One region of the Streptomyces sp. NPDC021749 genome, then DNA from elsewhere that is predicted to be linked to it. Evidence: riboswitches for the same ligand, from Rfam matches in the RefSeq annotation. Region 1 holds a riboswitch; the other holds the start of a gene.
The links. Region 1 has a riboswitch for guanidine ahead of AB0G35_RS07020 (ACT domain-containing protein). Riboswitches for the same ligand answer to the same signal wherever they lie in the genome.
Positions count from the first base shown of each region.

Region 2: another riboswitch for guanidine. It lies ahead of AB0G35_RS13455 (multidrug efflux SMR transporter); the one in region 1 lies ahead of AB0G35_RS07020 (ACT domain-containing protein).

Region 1 covers NZ_JBFACE010000005.1:124,616-128,444, forward strand. Annotated here, with positions in the region: gene AB0G35_RS07005 (RidA family protein) at 1-72, opposite strand, end outside; gene AB0G35_RS07010 (NAD(P)-dependent oxidoreductase) at 82-891, opposite strand; gene AB0G35_RS07015 (LysR family transcriptional regulator) at 941-1,906, shown strand; gene AB0G35_RS07020 (ACT domain-containing protein) at 1,896-2,288, opposite strand; guanidine-III (ykkC-III) riboswitch at 2,576-2,645, opposite strand; partial or broken gene AB0G35_RS07025 (transposase) at 2,727-2,828, opposite strand; gene AB0G35_RS07030 (DUF397 domain-containing protein) at 3,018-3,236, opposite strand; gene AB0G35_RS07035 (helix-turn-helix transcriptional regulator) at 3,172-3,829, opposite strand, start outside.
Region 2 covers NZ_JBFACE010000011.1:33,787-37,615, reverse strand. Annotated here, with positions in the region: gene AB0G35_RS13460 (transglycosylase domain-containing protein) at 1-1,525, shown strand, start outside; gene AB0G35_RS13455 (multidrug efflux SMR transporter) at 1,554-1,874, opposite strand; guanidine-III (ykkC-III) riboswitch at 1,906-1,973, opposite strand; gene AB0G35_RS13450 (co-chaperone GroES) at 2,050-2,352, opposite strand; gene AB0G35_RS13445 (DUF3618 domain-containing protein) at 2,529-2,846, opposite strand; gene bcp (thioredoxin-dependent thiol peroxidase) at 3,026-3,493, shown strand; gene AB0G35_RS13435 (HAMP domain-containing sensor histidine kinase) at 3,552-3,829, opposite strand, start outside.

The sequences.
Region 1 (3,829 bases):
GCGGGCGACCTGGGAGTAGTAGGGGTTGAGGGGCTGGGGTGCGGAGGCTGGACTGTTCAGGGTGACGTTCACGAGGCTCCTTCAGGAAAGGCGGATACGGGCAGCGGCTGCGGAGATGTCCGCGTGTGCCAGGGCCGGGTCGGCGGCAGCCTCGCGGTAGTGGTCCAACACGGCCTCCAGGGCGGGCAGCCGGGCGGCCGCCGTGGCGAGGCCCAGATCCTTCACGGCGAGCGCCGTGCCGAAGTGCGCGCCCTCGGCGAAGGCCCGGGCGACGGCTCCCCCGACCGGGCTGCCGGCGAGGGCGGTGCGTGCGGTGGCCCCGTCCACGCCGAGTGAGTCCGCCAGGCGCAGGGCCTCGGCCACCAGGGCGACCCCGCCGGTCATCGCCGCGTTGAGGACGAGCTTGAGGGCGGCGCCGGAGCCGAGGGGGCCGGTGCGGGTGATCCTGCCGAGCCGCCCGAGGATGTGCTCCACGCCGTCCGTGTCACCGCCGGCGAGGATGCCCAGCTCCCCGGCCGCCGCCTTGTCCGTGCTGCCCAGGACGGGCGCGTCGACGAGGGCGACGCCTCTCCCGAGCCGGGCGGCGAGTTCCCGTACGGCGTCCGGGCCCACCGTCGACATCTCGATCCACCGGGTGCCGGGGCGCAGGGCCGGCACGACGGCGTCCGCGACCGCGTCGAGCGCGGTCGGGTCGGCGAGCATCGTGATCACCGCGTCGGCCTCGCGGACCGCCCCCGCCGGGTCGGTGGCGAGCGCGGCGCCCTCGGCGACCAGCGGCCCGGCCTTCGCGCCGGTGCGGTTCCACACGGTCAACGGGTGACCTGCGGTGAGAAGTCGGCGGGCCATGGGGGCGCCCATGCGTCCGAGGCCCAGGAACGCGATCTGCTCCATGACGTTGACGCTAGGCGGGCCCATGTCATGCGACAAGCGAATGTCTAGCATGGCTGCCATCCCCAACTCGCATGATCCGGCCGGGACTCCGGATGTCTCCACCGTCTGGCTGCGCGTCTTCCTGGAGGTCGCCCGGCACGGTTCGTTCACCGTGGCCGCGCGGACGCTCGGCTGGACCCAGTCCGCGGTCTCCCGGCAGGTCGCCTCGCTGGAGGCGGCGCTGGGCGGCGGTCCGCTGTTCGACCGGCTGCCGCGCGGGGTAGGGCTCACGGAGGCCGGCCGGGCCCTCGTCCCGCACGCCGAGGCGGTCGCCCAGGCCCTGCACGACGCCGGGCAGGAGCTGTCGGCACTGCGCCAAGTGGCGGGCGGACGGCTGCGGTTCGGGGCGTTCGCCACGGCGGACGCGGCGCTCGTGCCGCACGCCCTTGCCGCGTTCCGCGCCCGCCACCCCCGCGTCCGGCTGTCCCGCGAGGAGGGGCTCACCCCTGCGCTCCTGGACCGGCTGGCCGCCGGCCACCTCGACCTGGCGGTCGTCTCGACGACGGGACGGGCGCCGCTGGAGTCGTACGAACTGCACCACCTGCTCGACGAGCCGCTGTACGTCGCCGTCCCCGCGGACCATCCCCTCGCCACCCGCGGGGGCCCGGTACGGCTCGGCCAACTCGCCGACGCCGACTGGATATCCGGCAGCTCGCGCCCCGAGGGGACCCTGCTGGACGCCGCCCTGCGCCAGGGCTTCAGGCCGCGCATCGCGCATGTCGTCAGCGAATGGACGGCCAAGCAGGGGTACGTCGCCGCCGGTCTCGGCGTCACCCTGGTGCCCGCCCTGGCCGCCGAGTCCGTACGCCCGGACATCGCCCTGCTACCGGTCCCCGACGAGGACATCCCGGCGCGGGCGGTGTACGCCGCCACGGCCCGGGGCCGGTCCCTGACCCCGTCTGCCGGGGCCTTCCTCACAGCGCTGCGGGAGGCGACGGCTCACATCCCCGCCCGCCAGAGGTCCGTCAGTGGGTGAGCTGCTCCAGGGCGGCCAGGGCCCGGTGGGCGTCGGCGTGGGGGACGAACAGGTGGTCGTGGTGGAAGCCGGCGACCACGTTGCAGCTGAGCCCGGCCTGGGCGAGGGCCTCGGCGAAGACCGCCGTGAGGCCGACCGCCTCAAGCGAGGAGTGCACGCGCAAGGTGAGCCAGCTGGCGATGTAGTCGTAGGCCAGGCCGGCCCGGTCGGCATCCTGTCTGTGCAGGACGAGGGTCAGTCCCTCCTCCTCGGCGACGGTGACGACGGGGCGGACGCCGGCGGGAATGCGGCCGTCGGGGGCGACGGTGAACACGTACTCCCCGGGGTTGAGCTGCGGGCTCATTCCGGCGAGCAGCTTGCGAAGGTCTTTCTCTCCTGCCATGGGGATCTCCTCGGGAGTCAGGCGGGTGTCGGGACGGTCCGCTGTGCGCAGGCACACGGCGGTCAGGGAAGCGGCGGACACAAGGGCCCAGGTGCCCTCCAGCATCAGGAAGCCCCAGGACCTCTGGCGCAATGCGAGCACCGCGAGGGTCGCCGAGCCCACGAGGTTCAGCGACAGGGCGGTGGGTGAGTCCGGGCGCAGGCGCCGGGTCTGACCGGCGACGAAGGCGATCAGGATGAGGAGGGAACCAGCGATTTCGACGAGATCGATGCGATGCATGGGTGCGCTGCGAGCCGTCTTTGCTGGGCCGGGTACGGCAACGCTCTCGTCCGGGGCAACGCCGGAACGGCGTCACCGCCGCGTACTCTAGCCCAGACGGCGCATACCTGACTCAGCCGGATGGCAGGAGCCGACGGCAGTTCTCATTCCAGTGCCGCATCAGGCGACGTTCGCCCGGTCGACCACGTTGCGTAGGCGTTCGTCGGCGGTGTGTTTGTTCCGTCAGACGATGTAGCGGCGGATCATGCCGCGCTGCTCCCTGACCACCAGGCGCGACACCGGGTCGGCGACCAAGGAGTCGGCCAGCTTGGCCAGGCTCCAGCCCGAAAACGGCAGACCGTGCTCGGCCGGCCTGGACCTTGGCGATCTTCTTGACCCCCTGCGGGGCCACGACGCGTCGGCGGGTCGGCGGCGGGCGCGATTCCCGCAGACGCCGCCCGCCCACGTGTCTCAAGTCCCGTGCAGTGCAGCGTCCTTGACGGCGCCGATGAACGACGACCAGGCCGTGGCGGGAAAGATTATGGCTGGCCCGTGCGGGTCCTTGGAGTCGCGGACGGGGACGATGCCGGGGAGGCCGTCGACGACCTCGACGCAGGAGCCGCCGTCACCATTGCTGTGGCTGCTCTTGCGCCAGTGAGCTGCGCTCAAGTCCAGGTGACTGCTTGCCATTTCGGTAGTCCTCCGCTGCCTGCTCGATCAACTTCAGAGACGCCTTCGGGGACAGGGCGGCGGCCCTGAGCCGATCGTATGCCTTGGCGTACTGTCGTACGATTCCAGGGTCATCGATGATGTGTCCGCTGTACATCCCCTCCGTGTACACGAGTGGCGGGGCGTCGCTGAAGCTCAGGATCTTGGTCATGCCCATCGTGAAGGGATGGACACCCGCATTCCACGGGAGGATTTGTGGAATGAAGCGGTGGTGCCGGGAGACGTCGAGAAGGTGGGCGAGTTGCTCGGCCATCTCGTCGGGGTCGAGAAGCGGCCGCCGCAGCACCAACTCGCTCATGATCAGCCAGTTCTCCGGGCTCTTGGGGTGCTGGTACAGCCAAGCGCGCTCCTGCCGGGCGGACAGCTTCTCCGCCACCTGCTCCTCTGGTGCGCATGGGTATGCCTGGCGAATGACCGCGCGGATGTACGGCTCAAGTTGCAGGGCGCCGGGGATCAGATCAGGAGCCCACTCCTCGACGTCTTGGGCACGCTCCTCCAACTCAAGGATTGCGGCGTAGTAGTCGGCGTGCCCCTTGTTCTTCGCCCTCCGCACG
Region 2 (3,829 bases), on a different contig from region 1:
CCTGGCCCGCTGGCACTACGTCCTGGACGGCATGGTCAAGCAGAAGTGGCTCAGCCCCGGCGAACGCGCCGCGATGCGCTTCCCGGTGCCCCGCCCCGCCCGCACCTCGCCCGGACTGACCGGCCAGCGCGGCTACCTCGTCGAAGCGGTCAAGGACTACCTCACCGACCACCACGTCCTCGACGAGGACACCCTGCGCACCGGCGGCTACCGCATCACCACCACCCTCAGCCGACGGCGCCAGAACGCCTTCGTGCACGCGGTCGACTCCCGCCTGATGGACCGCCTCGACGACTCCCGCACCCCCGACGGCTACGTCCGCGCCGGCGGCGCCTCCATCGACGTCCGCACCGGCCGGGTCGTCGCCCTCTACGGCGGCATCGACTACGCCAAGCAGTACGTCAACAGCGCCACCCGCCGCGACTACCAGGTCGGCTCCACCTTCAAGCCGTTCGTCTTCGCCTCCGCCGTGCAGCACCACGCCACCACCCAGGACGGCGACCTCATCACCCCCAACACCGTCTACGACGGCGACAACAAGCGGATGACCGTCAGCCACGGCCACGCCACCGGCTTCGCGCCCGCCAACGAGGACGACCGCTCCTACGGGCCGATCACCGTCACCGAGGCCACCGACAAGTCCGTCAACGCCGTCTACGCCCAGATGGGCATCGACGTCGGCCCGGACCAGGTCAAGGACACCGCCGTCGACCTCGGCATCCCCGCCGACGCCCCCGGCCTCGCCGCCTCCCGCGGCGCGATCGCCCTGGGCACCGCCACCCCCAGCATCCTGGACATGACCCAGGCGTACACCACCCTCGCCCGGCACGGCGAACGCCGCCCCTACACCCTCATCAACAAGATCACCAAGGGGGACGAGGAGATCGAGCTGCCCGACCGCGAGACGACCGAAGCCATCCCGCGCGAGGCCGCCGACACCACCACCTCCATCCTGCGCAGCGTCGTCGACGGCGGCACCGGCACCGCCGCCCAGGCCGCCGGGCGGCCCGCCGCCGGCAAGACCGGCACCGCCGAACAGGACAAGGCGGCCTGGTTCGCCGGCTACACCCCCGACCTCGCCACCGTCGTCGCCGTCCTCGGCCAGCACCCGGAGACCGCCGCACAGGAGCCGCTGTACGGCGCGGCGGGCCTGGACCGGATCAACGGCGGCGACTTCCCCGCCCAGATCTGGGCCGACTACACCGCGGCCGCCCTCCGCGGCCGCCCCGTCCACGACTTCGACCTGGAGCTCGCCGACGGCGCCGACCCCGCACCGTCGGTCGAACCCTCCGACAGCGACTCACCGTCCCCCGACGACTCCGACCAGCCCTCCCCCGGACCGTCCGACTCCCCGACCCGGCCCACCCCGACCACCGGCCGGCCGACCCCGCCGACCACCGGACCGCCCTCCCCCACCTTCCCGACACCGACGCCGCCCACCACCGAGCCCACGAACGACTTCCCCACCCTGGGCCCGGACGGCGACGCACTGAGCCGGCGGCTGCGCGCCCGATGGGGCATGTGACGCGGGGCAAACCCGTACGGCGGGCGGCTCAGTGGCCGGACGTCGCCTTCAGGCCGACCACGGCCACCAGCAGCAGACAGATGAAGAAGATCCGGGCCGCCGTGGCCGGCTCACCGAGCACCACCATGCCGACCACCGCGGCACCCGCCGCCCCGATACCGACCCACACCCCGTAGGCGGTCCCGATCGGCAGGGACCGGGCCGCGTACGACAGCAGCAGCATGCTGGTCAGGATGCCCGCGCCGGTGAACACGCTGGGCCACAGCCGGGTGAACCCCTCGGTGAACTTCATCCCGATCGACCAGCCGACCTCCAGCAGACCGGCGACCAGCAGCAGGACCCACGCCATGACGGCACCTCCGTGAACAGGCTTCAACAGGGGTGCGTCGTCTTGTCCTGACCCGGTACGGCGCGTCTCGTCGGGTCCTTCGAGGCTAGCAAAGCGGGCCGCGCCGGGCAGCGGAACGGGCGGTGACCCCGGCCACCGCCCGCATTCCGTACCGCGCACCCGCCGCCGGTACCGGCTACAGGTACAGCCCCGTCGAGTCCTCCGCGCCCTCCAGCCGCTCCGCGGCCACCGCGTGCAGGTCCCGCTCGCGCATCAGCACGTACGCCACACCGCGCACCTCGACCTCGGCCCGGTCCTCCGGGTCGTACAGCACCCGGTCGCCCACCTCGACGGTCCGCACGTTCTGCCCCACGGCGACGACCTCGGCCCAGGCCAGGCGCCGGCCGACCGCCGCGGTCGCGGGAATGACGATGCCCCCGGACGAGCGGCGCTCGCCCTCGGGGATGTCCGTCCGGACCAGCACACGGTCGTGCAGCATCCGGATCGGGAGCTTGTCGTGGGTGTCCTTGGTGTTATTCGGGCTCACGCCATGACCGTACCTGGCCCGGCGCCCCGATCACGCACCGCGGCCCGGATCGGCCCGGCCGCCGGCGCCCCGCCCACCGTCCGGCCCCGCCGCCGCTCCGGCGCGCGACCGCCCGGCCGGGCCGCCGCTCAGTCGCGCCGCTTGGCCCGCAGCGTCAGCAGCCCCACCACGGCCACCCCGACCAACGCCACCGGAACGATCCGCTCCAGCCGCGGCGCCCCGTCCTCCGACACCAGCTGCCCCCGCACGTCCGCGAGCGCACGGTGGGTGACCACATACGCCCGCCCGGCCGTGCGGTCCACCGCCGCCATCGCCTTCGCCTTCGCCTCACCCATGATCGTCTTCGGGTGCAGCCGCACACCGATCTCGTCGAGCGTGACGGCGAGCTCCTGCCGCCTGCGGACGATGTCCGCCTCGATCTGCGCCGGGGTCCTGGCCTCCGCCACCGCGCTGCCTCCGTCGTCTCGCGCCATTCGTGATGGACAGTCTGTCAGCTCACACCGTCGCGCGCCCCACAGCACCCCCGTTTCGCGCACCGGCAGCCCCCACGGCCCCCGGCTGTCGGCCCCGGTGGCTAATGTCGAAGGCGTACCGATCCCGCTGACACCGCCGTACGAGGAGAACCATGAGCGAGCGACTGCAGCCCGGCGACACCGCCCCCGCCTTCACCCTGCCCGACGCGGACGGCAAGCAGGTCTCGCTCGCCGACCACCAGGGCCGCAAGGTCATCGTCTACTTCTACCCCGCCGCCCTCACCCCCGGCTGCACCAAGCAGGCCTGCGACTTCACCGACAACCTCGACCTCCTCGCCGGCCACGGCTACGACGTCATCGGCATCTCCCCCGACAAGCCGGAGAAGCTCGCCAAGTTCCGCGAGAAGGAAGACCTCAAGGTCACCCTCCTCGGCGACCCCGACAAGTCCGTCCTGGAGAGCTACGGCGCCTTCGGCGAGAAGAAGCTCTACGGCAAGACCGTCACCGGCGTCATCCGCTCCACCGTCATCGTCGACGAGGACGGCAAGGTCGAACGCGCCCTCTACAACGTCAAGGCCACCGGCCACGTCGCCAAGATCATCAAGGACCTCGGGCTGTAACCCCCGGGACGCGTCTTCCGGAGCGGCCCGGAAGCCCCGGACGACCCGGAAGACCGCCCTACGGCCCCGAAGCGGCCACCGGCACCGCCACCGCCGCCCGGTCCGGCAGCTCCAGCACGGCCTCGGCGCCGCCCTCCGCGGCGGCGCCGAAGTCCAGCCGCGCCCCCAGCACCTCCGCCTGACCCACCGCGATCGTCAGCCCCAGACCGTGCCCGGTCCCCCGCTCCGGCGCCGCCGTACGGAACCGCCGCGGCCCCTCCGCGCACAACTCCGCCGGATACCCCGGCCCGTGATCCCGCACCACGATCCGCGACCCGGCCACCACCACCTCGATCG